3 regions of the Streptomyces sp. NPDC087300 genome follow, and region 3 is predicted to be linked to each of the others. Evidence: riboswitches for the same ligand, from Rfam matches in the RefSeq annotation. Region 3 holds a riboswitch; each other region holds the start of a gene.
The links. A riboswitch is a leader RNA that binds a small molecule or an ion and turns the genes downstream of it on or off. The one in region 3 is predicted to bind cobalamin.
Positions count from the first base shown of each region.

Region 1: it holds a riboswitch for cobalamin, as region 3 does, so the genes downstream of both, cobN (cobaltochelatase subunit CobN) here and ACIO9J_RS22175 (energy-coupling factor ABC transporter permease) in region 3, are expected to answer to the same signal.
Region 2: it holds a riboswitch for cobalamin, as region 3 does, so the genes downstream of both, ACIO9J_RS18430 (prenyltransferase/squalene oxidase repeat-containing protein) here and ACIO9J_RS22175 (energy-coupling factor ABC transporter permease) in region 3, are expected to answer to the same signal.

Region 1 is NZ_JBIUYI010000010.1:299,045-303,869, forward strand. It holds gene cobN (cobaltochelatase subunit CobN) at 1-2,151, opposite strand, end outside; cobalamin riboswitch at 2,186-2,324, opposite strand; gene ACIO9J_RS35760 (cobalamin biosynthesis protein CobG) at 2,430-3,707, shown strand; gene ACIO9J_RS35765 (precorrin-8X methylmutase) at 3,782-4,408, shown strand; gene ACIO9J_RS35770 (precorrin-2 C(20)-methyltransferase) at 4,432-4,825, shown strand, end outside.
Region 2 is NZ_JBIUYI010000004.1:581,721-586,545, forward strand. It holds gene ACIO9J_RS18420 (energy-coupling factor transporter transmembrane component T) at 1-948, opposite strand, end outside; gene ACIO9J_RS18425 (SCO2322 family protein) at 968-1,645, opposite strand; gene ACIO9J_RS18430 (prenyltransferase/squalene oxidase repeat-containing protein) at 1,642-2,877, opposite strand; cobalamin riboswitch at 3,001-3,125, opposite strand; gene ACIO9J_RS18435 (MBL fold metallo-hydrolase) at 3,183-4,238, opposite strand; gene ACIO9J_RS18440 (aldehyde dehydrogenase) at 4,435-4,825, shown strand, end outside.
Region 3 is NZ_JBIUYI010000005.1:421,229-426,053, reverse strand. It holds gene aceB (malate synthase A) at 1-1,196, shown strand, start outside; gene ACIO9J_RS22180 (3-hydroxybutyryl-CoA dehydrogenase) at 1,193-2,071, shown strand; cobalamin riboswitch at 2,159-2,343, shown strand; gene ACIO9J_RS22175 (energy-coupling factor ABC transporter permease) at 2,373-3,083, shown strand; gene ACIO9J_RS22170 (energy-coupling factor ABC transporter substrate-binding protein) at 3,083-3,436, shown strand; gene cbiQ (cobalt ECF transporter T component CbiQ) at 3,443-4,192, shown strand; gene ACIO9J_RS22160 (energy-coupling factor ABC transporter ATP-binding protein) at 4,189-4,825, shown strand, end outside.

The DNA.
Region 1 (4,825 bases), on a different contig from region 3:
GGCCGACTCGTCCAGGCCGAGGGCTTCGCGCAGACCGGGCAGGGCCGTCGTGCCGCCCCAGATCTGGCGGGCGCGCAGCACCGCGAGGACGAGGTTGACGCGGTCGGCGCCCGCGGGCGCGCTGCCCAGGACGTGCAGTCCGTCGCGGATCTGCATGTCCTTGATCTCGCAGAGCCAGCCGTCGACGTGCAGCAGGAAGTCGTCGAAGCCGTCGTCCCCGGGGCGCTCCTCCAGACCGAGGTCGTGGTCGAGCTTCGCGGCCTGGATCAGCGTCCAGATCTGGGCGCGGATCGCGGGCAGCTTGGCCGGGTCCATGGAGCTGATCTGGGCGTACTCGTCCAGGAGTTGCTCCAGGCGCGCGATGTCGCCGTAGGAGTCGGCGCGGGCCATCGGCGGCACCAGGTGGTCGATGAGCGTGGCGTGCACGCGGCGCTTGGCCTGGGTGCCCTCGCCCGGGTCGTTGACCAGGAAGGGGTAGATAAGCGGCAGATCGCCGAGCGCGGCGTCGGGACCGCAGGCGGCCGACAGGCCCGCGTTCTTGCCCGGCAGCCACTCCAGGTTGCCGTGCTTGCCGAGGTGGATCATCGCGTCGGCGCCGAAACCGCCGTCCGTCGCGGACGCGGCGATCCAGCGGTACGCCGCCAAGTAGTGGTGCGAGGGCGGCAGATCGGGGTCGTGGTAGATCGCGATCGGGTTCTCGCCGAAGCCGCGCGGCGGCTGGATGAGGATCAGCAGGTTGCCGCGGCGCAGGGCGGCCAGCACGATGTCGCCCTCGGGGTCGCCGCCGTTGCCCACCCGGGACTTGTCGAGGAACATCTCGCCCGGCGGCGGACCCCAGTGCCGCTCGACCGACTCGCGCAGCTCGGCGGGGAGCGTCGCGTACCAGCGCTTGTAGTCGGCGGCCGGGATGCGGACCGGGTTGGCGGCCAGCTGCTCCTCGGTGAGCCACTCCTGGTCGTGCCCGCCCGCGTCGATCAGCGCGCGGATCAGCTCGTCGCCGTCGCCGGACACGAGACCGGGGATCTCTTCGGTGGCCCCGAAGTCGTAGCCCTCGCCGATGAGCCTGCGCAGCAGCGCGACGGCGGACGCGGGGGTGTCCAGACCCACCGCGTTGCCGATCCGGGAGTGCTTGGTCGGGTAGGCGGAGAGCACCAGGGCGAGGCGCTTGTCGGCGGCCGGGATGTGCTTCAGACGGGCGTGCCGTACGGCGATTCCGGCGACCCGGGCCGCGCGCTCGGCGTCGGCCACATAGGCCGGGAGCCCGTCCTCGTCGATCTCCTTGAACGAGAACGGCACGGTGATCAGGCGGCCGTCGAACTCCGGCACCGCGATCTGGCTCGCGGCGTCCAGCGGCGACACGCCCTCGTCGTTCTCCTCCCAGGCCGCGCGGGACCCGGTCAGGCAGAGCGCCTGGAGGATCGGCACGTCGAGGCCGGTGAGCGCGCCCGCGTCCCAGGACTCGTCGTCACCGCCCGCCGACGCCTCCGCGGGCTTGGTGCCGCCCGCGGCGAGCACGGTGGTCACGATGGTGTCGGCGGCGCGCAGCTCCTCGATGAGCTCCGGCTCGGGGGCGCGCAGCGAGGCCACGTACAGCGGCAGCGGGCGGGCGCCCGCGTCTTCGATGGCGCCGCACAGGGCGTCCACGAACGCGGTGTTGCCGCTCATGTGGTGGGCGCGGTAGTAGAGCACCGCGACGGTCGGGCCCTCGACGGCGCGGGCGGTGCGCTCGAGCGGGCCCCAGGAGGGGGCGGGCGCGGGCGGCTCGAAGCCGTGGCCCGTGAGCAGCACGGTGTCGGAGAGGAAGCGGGCCAGCTGCTCCAGGTTGGCTGGGCCGCCGTGCGCCAGGTAGGCGTGGGCCTCCGCGGCGATGCCGACCGGCACGGTGGAGGAGGCCATCAGCTGGGCGTCGGGGGCCTGTTCACCGGTGAGCACGACGACGGGCAGGCCGCTCGCGGTCAGCTGGTCGAGGCCGTCCTGCCAGGCGCGGACACCGCCGAGGAGGCGTACGACGACGAGGTCGGCGCCGTCCAGGAGCGCGGGAAGCTCGGCCAGGTCGAGGCGCGATGGGTTGGCGAACCGGTAGTCGACGGGACCCCCCGCAGCACGGGCGCTGAGCAGGTCGGTGTCGGAGGTCGACAGCAGCAGAAGCATGCGGGCGCAGGCCTTCCTCGGGGTGTCCGCGCCCCGGGTGGTCGTGTTGGACGGCAGGAGTTCCTGGCTCACCCCACGTCGGTGGGGCTCACAGTGGCGGGACCGCGCCGGATTCGCACCGGGCTTCCTCCATCGGGTCCTGGTGGACCCACGCCGTCGCTGGCGTCGACGGACCTGGCGGTCCGCCGCCTGCATAGTAAGTCCTGCCCAGGTCGCGGTGGGCGGCCACCTGCCAGGACGGCCGGTATCGGGAGGCGCCCCGCCGGATCCGCGTGGGTATGCTCGCCGCCATGCCGCCCACCCGAGCAACCTCCACACAACAGGGCGAATCCCTCATACGCGACCGGGGCGACGCCTGCCCCGGAGCCCTCCGCCTGCACCGCGCCGACGACGGCGGCCTGGCCCGACTCCGGCTGCCCGGCGGCCTCTTGACGTCCCGTCAGGTCGACGTCCTGGCCACCGCCGCCGAGCGGCTCGCGGACGGTCACCTCAGCATCACCTCACGCGGCAACGTCGAGCTGCGCGGCCTCGGCGAGACCTGCGGCGGCGCACTCTCGGCGCTCCTCTCGGACGCGGGCCTGCTCCCCTCCGAACGGCACGAGCGCGTCCGCAACGTGGTGGCGTCGCCGCTGGCCGGAATCGACGGACTCGGCCACGCCGACGTGCAGTTGTGGGCCCGTGAGCTGGACGGACTCCTCTGCGCCGAGGAGTGGACCGCGGAGCTCTCCGGCCGCTTCCTGTTCGCCGCCGACGACGGGCGCGGGGACGTGGCGGGGCTCGGCGCCGATGTGACCTTGATCGCAGAATCGGCGGGCACGGCGCTGCTTCGGCTCGGCGCCGCCACGTTCCGGGTGCCGGGCGCCGAGGCTCCCCGTGCCGCGCTGGCCGCGGCCGGGGCGTTCCGCACGGCCGCGCTGGCGGCGGGCAACGGCGCCTGGCGGGTGGCCGAGCTGCCGGCCGGGCGGGCCGTCGAGGTGGCGCGGGCGCTGGCGGACGCGGGCGTTCCTGCGACGGCGGCCGCGGCCCCGGCACCGGTCGCGGGGACGACGGTTCAGGGCCCGCCGCCTCCCGGCGTCCTCGGCGGTGCCGTGCTGGTCACGGCCCCGCTGGGACGGGTGAGCGCGGCCCAGCTGCGCGCGCTGCTGCCCGCGCCCGGCGACGAGGTACGGGTCACGCCCTGGCGCGGATTCGTCGTGCCCGGGTTCACCGACGAGGCCGCGCGGGAGCGCCTTCGGGTCCTCGCCGACGCCGGGTTCGTGACCGAGCCCGCGTCGCCCTGGCTCGGCGTCGGCGCCTGCACCGGGCGGCCCGGCTGCGCCAAGTCGCTCGCCGACGTCCGCGCGGACGCCGTGCCCGGCCGCGCCGGACTCCCCGTCCACTGGTCGGGCTGCGAGCGCCGGTGCGGGCATCCGCACGGCGACTGGGTGGACGTCCTCGCCACGGCGGACGGCCGCTACGAGGTGACCCTGCGCACCGGCGGCTCGGTCGTGCCCGTGGCGGGCGCCACCGTGACGGAGGCGGTCACCACCGCCCGTACGCCCCCGCACCCGACCTGACCACGCACATGACGACGCCCCACGACCACGACGACCACGACGGCCGGAACGGCCACGAGATGAGCGAGAGCACAGTGTTCGACTACGAGAAGGACGGCGCGGCGATCTACCGCGAGTCCTTTGCCACCATCCGCGCGGAGGCGGACCTCGCGGGCCTGCCCGCCGACGTCAGCCAGGTCGCGGTGCGGATGATCCACGCCTGCGGGATGGTCGACCTCGTGCGCGACCTCGCCTTCAGCCCCCGGGTGGTGGCCGACGCCCGCGCGGCGCTGCGCGGCGGCGCGCCGATCCTCTGCGACGCGAACATGGTCGCGAGCGGCGTCACGCGCAAGCGGCTGCCCGCGGACAACGAGGTCATCTGCACGCTCGCCGACCCGTCCGTGCCGGACCTCGCGGCGCGCCTCGGCACCACCCGCAGCGCCGCCGCGCTCGAACTCTGGCGCGACCGCCTGGAGGGCTCCGTCGTCGCCATCGGCAACGCGCCCACCGCGCTCTTCCGCCTCCTGGAGATGATCGAGGAGGGCGCCCCGCGCCCGGCCGCCGTGCTCGGCATCCCGGTCGGCTTCGTCGGCGCCGCCGAGTCCAAGGACGCGCTGGCCGGACACGCGTCGGGGATCGAGTACCTGGTCGTACGGGGACGGCGCGGCGGCAGCGCGATGGCCGCGGCGGCGATCAACGCGATTGCGAGCGAGGCGGAGTGAACACCGAAACCACCCAAGACGCCCTGCGGGGACGGCTCTACGGCGTCGGCCTCGGGCCCGGCGACCCGTCGCTGATGACGCTGCGCGCCGTCGAGGTCATCGCCGCCGCCGACGTGGTCGCCTACCACTCGGCACGGCACGGCCGCTCCATCGCCCGCTCGATCGCGGCCGCGCACATCCGCGCCGACCACATCGAGGAGGCGCTGGTCTACCCCGTCACCACGGAGGGCACGGACCACCCCGGCGGCTACCGGGGCGCGCTCGACGACTTCTACGAGGCGGCGGCGGCCCGGCTCGCCGCACACCTCGACGCGGGCCGCACGGTCGCCGTGCTCGCCGAGGGCGACCCGCTCTTCTACGGCTCCTACCAGCACATGCACAAGCGCCTGGCCGACCGCTACCCGACCGAGGTGATCC
Region 2 (4,825 bases), on a different contig from region 3:
GGCCCAGGCCCGTGGGCCCCACCGGTCGGGCCGGTAGCGGGTGCGCACGGCCCTGCGGCCGCCGAGCCTGAGCCCGCCGAGCGCGGCGAGCAGCCCGGCGGCCAGGACGGGCAGGCCGTACGCGGCGCCCTGCGCGGTCAGCAGTCCGTACGTCCCGACGCACACGCCCATGAGTCCGCCGAGCGTCAGGACGGCGGTGGCCCTGCGCACCCCGGCGGGCACGGCGGCGCTGCGGCCGAAGCCGCGCGCGTCCATCGCGGCGGCCAGTGCCACCGAGCGTTCGAGGGCGCCTTCGAGGACGGGCAGGCCCACCTGGAGGAGCCCCCTGATTCCTCTGTCGGGGCGCCCGCGCAGTCGGCGCGCGGCCCGCAGCCGCTGTACGTCGGTGATCAGGTTGGGCGCGAACGTCATCGCCACCACGACGGCGACCCCGGCCTCGTAGAGCGCGCCCGGCAGCGACTTGAGCAGCCGCGCCGGGCTGGCCAGCGCGTTCGCGGCGCCGACGCAGATCAGCAGGCCCGCGAGCCTGATGCCGTCGTACAGCGCGAAGAGCAGCCCCTCGGCCGTGACCCGGCCGCCGATCCGGACGCCCTTGGCCCAGTCGGGCAGCGGCACCTCGGGCAGCGTGAAGAGGGTGTGTGTGCCGGGGATCGGCGAGCCGAGCACGATCGCGAAGACGAGCCTGATCCCGATCACGACCAGGCCGAGCTTCACGAAGGCGCCGTACGACTTCGCCCACGGAGCGGACGTACGCCGCGCCGCCACCACATAGCCCGCGACGCCGATCAGCAGGCCGATCAGGAGCGGATTGGTGGTGCGCGAGGCGGCCGTGCCGAGGCCGAGCGCCCAGATCCACCAGGCGCCCGGGTGCAGGGCGTTGCTCCGGTGCGCCTCGGGGGCGAGGCGCCACCCGAGGGCGGTGGGCGTGCGGCTGCCGTGGTCCGTCATCGTGCTGTCCGGGCCCGCGTCAGCCGCGACGGCGGCGGGCCTGCCACAGCGCGGCACCGCCCAGCACCACGACGGCGGCGATCCCGGCGATCAGACCGACCGAGGGGCCGCCGTCGCCCCCCTTGTCACCGTCGGCCTGACCTGCCTGGTCCTTCTTCGACGTGCCGTCGCCGGAGACCTGGTCGCCGCAGCCCGACTTCGGGTAGCCGGAGATGGCGCAGAGCAGGGCGTTGCTGTCGTAGCGCAGCGGCTTGGCGACCGCGGCGAGGGCCTCGGCGCTGGTGGCGTCCTCGGCGACCTGCGCGCAGGCCGTGCGCGCGGCGGGCGGCCGCTCGCCCTTGGGCGCGTCCTCGGCCAGGCCGAAGTCGATGACCAGGGCGACCCGCTTGCGGCCGTCCTTGGCGGGCCTGTCGGCGCAGATGTCCTCGAAGCCGGCCGCGCCGCGCGGCTTCGCCGAGTCCTTGGTGTCCTCGGAGACCGAGAAGCGGAAGCCTTGTACGTCGCCGTCGTCGGGCTTCGCGGTACCCGGGCCCTGGGTGGCGTAGGTCCAGCTGTCGCCGGAACGCTCCCAGAACGACCAGTAGCGGTAGCCGGCGGCCTGGGCGGGCGCGGCGGCGAGGACGCCGAGGGTGCAGAGCAGCGTGGCGAGGAACGCCACGACCGCCCGGTGCCCGCGCCGCGCACGGCCCGCGGTCACGGCTGCTTCTTCTTGCGGTTGCCGCTGTAGAGGAAGCCGATGCCGATGCCGGCGACCATGCCGACGCCGATGATCCACCAGACGCTGACGCCGCCGCCGTCGTCCTTCTTCTCCTCGTCCGAGTCGGCGGACGGGGACTTCGACGCGGTCTCCGGCGCCGGGCCCGTGGCGTTCAGCTGCTTGACGAGGTCGGCGCCGCCGAAGTCACGGGCGTCCATCCCGGCCGCGTTGGCGGCGAAGACCAGCTGCGAGTAGGCGGCGGGACCGGACTGCTTGGCCCAGTCCGCGGAGTTCTTCGAGAGCCACTCGGCGGACTTCTTCGCCTGGTCCTTCTCACCTGCGGCGGCGAGCGCGAGCACCGCGTCGGCGGTGTTGCCGAAGTCGGGCTGGTCGTCGGCGCCCGGCATCGAGGACATCAGGTGGTCGTCGGTCTTGCCGAGGGTGTCGAGGAGATAGCCGACGCCGTTGCTCGCGGCCTGCGTCACGTTCTCGGGCTTCGCGCACTTGGGGTTCGTGGGCTGGCCCTTCTTGGGCTGCGACACCACGAGACCCTTGCCGAGGCCGCCCAGCACACCGGCGGCGGTGGCGTCGGCGTTCGGCGAGAGCTTGCCGGACTTGGGGTCGGCGAGACCGAAGGCGCCGCCGTCCTTGCCGCAGTCCATGGCGAGCTCGGGCAGCGCGTCGTAGGCGGACTTGCCGTCCTTGGACTTCACGTCCGCGGGGTTCTCACCCGCCGAGACGAGGGCGCCGATCACGATGCCGGTGGAGTTGGCGTCGGTGGGCAGGCCCGGGTTGTAGCCCCAGCCCCCGTCCGTGTTCTGTACGGACTTCAGCCACTCGACGCTCTTGCCGACCGTCTTCTTCTCGCCGCCGAGCGCGGCGAGCGCCTGCACGGCGGCCGCGGTGGAGTTGCTGTCGACCATGGTCTTGGAGTCGCACGGCGCGCTCGCGTCCGCGCGGTAGGCCGCGTAACCGCCGCTCGCGCACTGCTGCCCGGTCAGCCAGTCGACGGCCTTCGCGGCGGGCTTGACGCCCTCCGTGTGCTGGGCGAGCAGGGCGTACGACTGCCGGAAGACGCCGTCGAACTTGGGGTCGCTCTTGCCGTAGAGGCCCGAGGGGAGCGCGGTGGAGGGCGACGGCTTCGCGTCGTCCGCGAAAGCGGCCGGTGCGGCGGCGGAGCCGAACACGGCTACGGCGGCGGCCAGGACCGCTGCGCTGTGGCGAACGTTCATGATGCGGCGGGTTGCCTCTCCCTGCGGGGAGCGGGGCGGCACGGACCGTTGCGAGCACGGCTTCCGGGCGGCTCCGGCTCCGTATACCTCGACGGTGCCGCTCATCGGGGGGTCCGATGAAGCGAGCCGGTCACGTTCCGCACCGGGCATTCCGGCTCTCCGCCAAGGCGGTCATACGGCTGCGGGTCAGCGCCGGATTCGCACCGGCTTCCCCCTGTACGGGCGTGAGGACGACTCGCCCACTCTACCGGCCCGTACGGGGCGGGGCCGGGCGGCGGGGGCGGCGCACCGGCCGCCCCGGGGTGTCACACCGCCACGTAGGTGACCGGGTCGCCGCCGGGCACGACCTCGGCGCGGCCCAGCTTCACCAGGCGCCGCACATGGGCCTCCGCTTCCGACACCGCGATGTTGCGCGAGCCGTAGGGGATGTCGGCCCAGGGCCGGTTCCACTCCATCCGCTCGGCGAGCTGCCAGGCGGTGCGGGGTTCGGCGAGCAGGGCGTGCAGTCCGGTCAGGCGCTCCTCGTGGTGGGCGATGAGCGCGCCGACGCGGGCGGGGGCGTCGGTGAAGGCGTGCTGGTGGGCGGGGAGGATCTCGGCCGGGTCGAGGCGGGCGACCCGCTCCAGGGAGTCGAGGTAGTCGCCGAGGGGATCGGTGACCGTGGCGTCGTCGGGGTCCTCGTACAGGCCGATGTGCGGGCTGATGCCGGGCAGCAGGTGGTCGCCGGAGAAGAGGCGGCCGTTGCCCCGCAGCCGGGCGGGGTGGTCCTCCTCCAGGTGCAGGCAGACGTGGCCGGGGGTGTGGCCAGGGGTCCAGATCGCGCGCAGCCTGCGGCCCGCGAGGTCGAGGAGCTCGCCGGGGGCGATGTCGCGGTCGGGCAGCGCGGGGTCGAGTCCCGGCAGTTTCCTGGGGCGGCCCTCCTCGGCGGCGCGGACCAGCGGGGCGACGTGCTCGGCGGGCGCGCCGGCCGCCGTCAGCTTGGCGGCCATGTAGGCGTACCAGCGGCCGGGCGGGTTGGCGCGGGTGCGGCGCACCACGGAGGCGTCGGCCGCGTGCATCGCGATCCACGCGCCCGATGCGTCGCGGACCTTCGCGGACAGACCGTGGTGGTCGGGGTGGTGGTGGGTGATGACCACGCCGTGCACGTCCCCGACGGCGACGCCGCACCGGGCGAGTCCCGCGGTCAGGGTGTCCCAGGACGTGGGGTCGTCCCAGCCGGTGTCGACGAGGACCGGGCCGCGGTCGGTCGCCAGGAGGTGGACGAGGGTGAAGCCGAGGGGGTTGTCGGGGATCGGGACCTTGATGCTCCAGACGCCGCCGCCGTGCTCGATCACCGGCGGGTCGGTCACCTGCGGGGTCATGGGGCCTCGTCTCTGTCGCCGGGTGCCGCGTCTCTCGTCGCCGGGTGCCGCCACTATAACTAGAACTAGTTTCAATGGTCGCCCAAGTCGACCGAATCGGCGGCCGGTTGCGCGTCCGGTCCGTGGACTCCTCCAACTAGAACTGGTATCAGTTCTGAAACGGTGTCAGAAAGCGCTCCGCAGGAGGCAGTCAGCCATGACCGAGCTCGTGGAACACGGACAGCTGTTCATCGGCGGGGAGTTGGTGGACCCGCTCGGCAAGGGCGTCATCGACGTCGTCTCCCCGCACACCGGAAAGGTCTTCGCCCGCGTGCCGCACGCGGCCCCCGCCGACGTGGACCGCGCCGTCGCCACCGCCCGCCGGGCGTTCGACGACGGGCCCTGGCCGCGCATGACCCTGGACGAACGGATCGCGGTCGTCACCCGGATCAAGGACGGGATCGCCGTACGCCACGAGGAGATCGCCCGGGTCATCAGCACGGAGAACGGCACCCCGTACACCTCCAGCGTGATGGTGCAGGCGCTCGCCGCGATGATGGCGTGGGACGCGGCCCTCACCGTCGCCCGCGACTTCACCTACGAGGAGG
Region 3 (4,825 bases):
CCCTGCTGGACGCCGTCGAGCGGCGCATCGACTTCACGACGCCCGAGGGCAAGGAGTACCGGCTGCGCGAGGACGACGAGCTCGCCACCGTCGTCGTACGGCCGCGCGGCTGGCACCTCGTCGAGAAGCACCTGGTCGTCGACGAGCGGCCGGTCCCCGCCGCCCTGGTCGACTTCGGCCTGTACTTCTTCCACTGCGCGCGGCGGCAGATCGAGGCCGGGCGCGGCCCGTACTTCTATCTGCCCAAGCTGGAGAACCGCTACGAGGCCAGGCTCTGGAACGACGTCTTCGTGCTCGCCCAGGACCTGCTGGGCATTCCGCGCGGCACGGTCCGTGCCACCGTCCTGATCGAGACGCTCACTGCGGCCTTCGAGATGGAGGAGATCCTCTACGAACTGCGCGCGCACTCGGCCGGGTTGAACGCGGGCCGCTGGGACTATCTGTTCAGCCTGATCAAGAACCTCGGCCACCGGCCCGACTTCGTGCTCCCCGACCGCGCCAAGGTCACCATGACCGCCCCCTTCATGCGGGCCTACACCGAACTCCTGGTGCGCACCTGCCACCGGCGCGGCGCCCACGCGATCGGCGGCATGGCGGCCCAGGTGCCGGGCAGGGACGCGGCGGCCGACGAGGCCGCGCGCAGCAAGGTCGGGCTCGACAAGGAGCGCGAGGCCGAGGACGGCTTCGACGGCTCGTGGGTCGCCCATCCCGGCCTGGTCCCCGTCTGCCGTGCGGTCTTCGACGAGGTGCTCGGCGACCGTCCCCATCAGCTCGAACGCACCCGCGACGACGTCGAGGTCACGGCCGCGGAGCTCCTCTCCGTACGCCGTACGAGCGGGCGGCCCACCCAGGAGGGCGTGCGCGCCAACGTCGCCGTCGCGCTGCGCTACTTCGACGCGTGGCTGCGCGGGCAGGGCGCCGTGGCGCTGGGCGGCCTGATGGAGGACGCGGCGACCGCCGAGATCGCCCGCGTGCAGATCTGGCAGTGGCTGCGGCACGGTCTGGTCAGCGGGGAGACGGTGCGCGAGATCGTCGCGGACGAGGCCGCGGCTCTCGGCAAGGAGTACCCCTGGGCGCGGGTCGACGAGGTCGTCGCCCTCTTCGAACGCACGGCGCTGGAGCGGGAGTTGCCCGCCTTCTTCACCACCGACGCGTACGCCCGGCACCTGACCTTCAAGGCGGAGGCCCTCGCATGAGCGCCACACGTCCCCGCATCACCCGCGTCGGCGTCGTGGGCGGCGGTCAGATGGGGGCCGGCATCGCGGAGGTCTGCGCGCGGGCCGGGCTCGACACCGTCGTCTGCGAGGCGGACGCCGTCGCGGCGGGCGCGGCCCGTGAGCGGGTCGCCGTCTCGCTCGAACGTGCCGTACAGCGCGGCAAGTTGGACCGCCTCTCGGCCGAGGACGCCCTGGCCCGGATCGTCTTCACGGGCGGTCTCGACGAGCTGGCGGACCGTCAACTCGTGGTCGAGGCGGTCGTGGAGAGCACCTCGGTCAAGACGGAGGTGTTCGCCGCGCTCGACAAGATCGTCGAGGATCCGGACGCCATCCTGGCCACCAACACCTCGTCGGTGCCCGTGATGCGCCTGGGCATGGCCACCCACCGCGCGGACCGCGTCCTGGGTCTGCACTTCTTCAACCCGGTGCCCGTGCTGCCGCTCGTCGAGGTGATCGCCTCCCTGCACACCTCGTCCCGGGTGGTGGCCGCGGCGGAGGAGTTCGTCACCGATGTCCTCGGCAAGACCGTGGTGCGCTCCCAGGACCGCGCGGGCTTCGTCGTCAACGCGCTCCTCGTCCCGTACCTGCTGTCCGCGATCCGTCTCGCGGAGTCGGGATTCGCCACCGCCACGGACGTGGACGCCGGGATGGAGCTGGGCTGCGCCCACCCGATGGGCCCGCTCAGGCTCGCCGATCTGATCGGGCTCGACACCGTCGCGTCCATCGCCGAATCGCTCTACGACGAGTTCAAGGAACCGCTCTACGCACCGCCTCCGCTGCTCCAGCGGATGGTCGAGGCGGGGCTGCTCGGCCGGAAGTCGGGCCGCGGGTTCCACGTGTACGAGCAGGGGTGAGCGCGGGGCGTACGCCATGGGAGTGTGCGCTTGCGTGCGCCCCCACGGCTCCCCCGTGCGCAGGTTGTCAGTTTGATCAGTTGCGGACTACTGTCACGACGCCTTGGTGAACGGGAAATCCGGTGTGATGCCGGTGCGGCCCTCGCCACTGTGATCGGGAAGTCCGGCTCCAGCCCTCGCGGCAGCCACTGGGCGCGCACGCGCCCGGGAAGGCGGAGTCAGGTCGGTACGACCCGTCAGCCAGGAGACCGGCCAGGGCGCGTTGTCCATCCACGAGGTGCTGGAGAGGGTCTGCCGAGCCATGCACATAGCCGAGGGTTTCCTCCCACCGGCGCACGCGATCGCCTGGGGCGTAGCGTCCGCGCCGTTCGTCGTCCACGGAGTCCGCTCCCTGACCCGTGAAGTCAAGGAGCACCCGGAGAGCACCCTGCTCCTCGGCGCCTCCGGAGCCTTCACCTTTGTCCTATCCGCCCTGAAGATCCCCTCGGTGACGGGCAGTTGCTCGCACCCCACGGGGACGGGGCTCGGCGCCATCCTGTTCCGGCCGCCGATCATGACGGTGCTCGGCACCATCACGCTCCTGTTCCAGGCCCTGCTGCTCGCCCACGGCGGCCTCACCACGCTCGGTGCCAACGTCTTCTCGATGGCAATCGTCGGGCCCTGGGCCGGATATGCCGTCTACCGGCTCCTCAAGCGGTACGACGTGCCGCTGATGGTCGCCGTGTTCTTCGGCGCCTTCGTCGCCGACCTCTCCACGTACTGCGTCACCAGCGTCCAGCTGGCCCTGGCCTTCCCCGACCCCAGCAGCGGGTTCATCGGCGCGCTCGGCAAGTTCGGCGGCATCTTCGCGGTCACCCAGATCCCGCTGGCCGTCAGCGAGGGCCTGCTCACCGTCGTGGTGATGCGCCTGCTCGTGCAGTCCAGCAAGGGCGAGCTGACCCGGCTCGGTGTCCTGCTGTCCCCCAAGAAGCCGGCCGCGGCCGCCAAGGCCGAGACGGAGGCCAACGCCTGATGAGCCGGAACGCGAAGATCAACACACTGCTGCTCGTCATCGTGGCCGCGCTCGCGGTGCTGCCCCTGGTGCTCGGGCTCGGCGACGACAAGGAAGAGCCGTTCGCGGGGGCCGACGCCCAGGCCGAGACCGCGATCACGGAGATCAAGCCGGACTACAAGCCCTGGTTCTCGCCCCTGTACGAGCCGCCTTCGGGCGAGGTCGAGTCGGCGCTCTTCGCCTTGCAGGCGGCCCTCGGCGCGGGCGTGCTCGCGTACTACTTCGGGCTGCGCAAGGGGCGCCGTCAGGGTGCGGAGCGTACGAACACGCAAGGCGAGGCGCAGGGCGTGCGCCCCGGGACCGAAGAGGTCTGACCCCGCGTGCTGCCCATCGACGCGGCGGCGCACAGCAGTCGCTGGCGCCGCCGCCATCCCGTGGACAAGGCCGTGCTCGGGCTCGGCCTCACCGTGCTCGCCATCTCCCTTCCGCCCTGGCCCGGCGCCGCCCTGGTGCTCACCGCCGCGCTCGCGGTACTGCTCGGACCGGCCGGTGTGCCGCCGCGCAAACTGTGGCGCGCCTACCGGGTGCCGCTCGGCTTCTGCGTGACCGGGGCCCTGACCCTGCTGGTGCAGGTCGGCGGGCCCGACGGTTTCCTCACGCTCGCCGACGGCGGCCCGGCGCGCGCGGGCGGTCTGCTCCTGCGGACGTCGGCGGCCTCGCTCGGGGTACTCCTGTTCGCCTTCACGACGCCGATGTCGGACCTGCTGCCCCGGCTCGTCAAGGCCGGGGTGCCCGCGCCGGTCGTCGACGTGGCGCTCGTGACGTACCGGATGAGTTTCCTGCTCCTGGACTCGATGGGCCGGATCCGGCAGGCGCAGGCGGCCCGCCTCGGCCACACCACGCGGGCCGCCACCTGGCGCTCGCTCGGCGGTCTCGGCGCCACCGCGTTCGTGCGGGCCTTCGACCGTGCGGGGCGTCTCCAAGCCGGGCTCGCCGGGCGCGGCTACGACGGCACCCTGCGCGTCCTGGTGCCCGAGGCCCGGGTCTCGCACCGCTTCGTGACGGCGAGCGCGGCCCTGCTGGTGGCCCTGACGGCCCTCACCCTCGTACTGGAAAGGTTCCTGCCATGAGCGAGCCCGGCGCTCCCCGCGACCCGGGCGGCGCGTCCCTGGTCGCGCTGCGCGGCGTCTCCTACGCCTACGAAGAGGGCCCGACCGTCCTCAGCGGTCTGGACTTCGACGTCGTCGAGGGCCGCGCGCTCGCGCTGCTCGGCCGCAACGGCAGCGGCAAGACCACCCTGATGCGGCTGCTCAGCGGCGGACTGCGCCCGGCGTCGGGCGGCCTGACGCTCCAGGGCTCCCCCGTGTCGTACGACCGCAAGGGCCTGACCCGGCTGCGCACCACGGTCCAGCTGGTGGTGCAGGACCCGGACGACCAGCTCTTCGCCGCCTCGGTCGAACAGGACGTGTCCTTCGGCCCGTTGAACCTGGGGCTGCCCGATACGGAGGTCCGCGCGCGCGTCGCCGAGGCGCTCGCCGCGCTCGACATCACGGACCTCGCCGACCGCCCCACCCATCTGCTCTCCTACGGTCAGCGCAAGCGCACGGCCATCGCGGGCGCCGTCGCGATGCGCCCCCGCGTGCTGATCCTGGACGAGCCGACCGCGGGCCTGGATCCCGACGGTCAGGAACGCCTCCTCGACACGCTCGGGCGGCTGCGCGGCGCGGGCACGACGGTGGTCATGGCGACGCACGACGTGGACC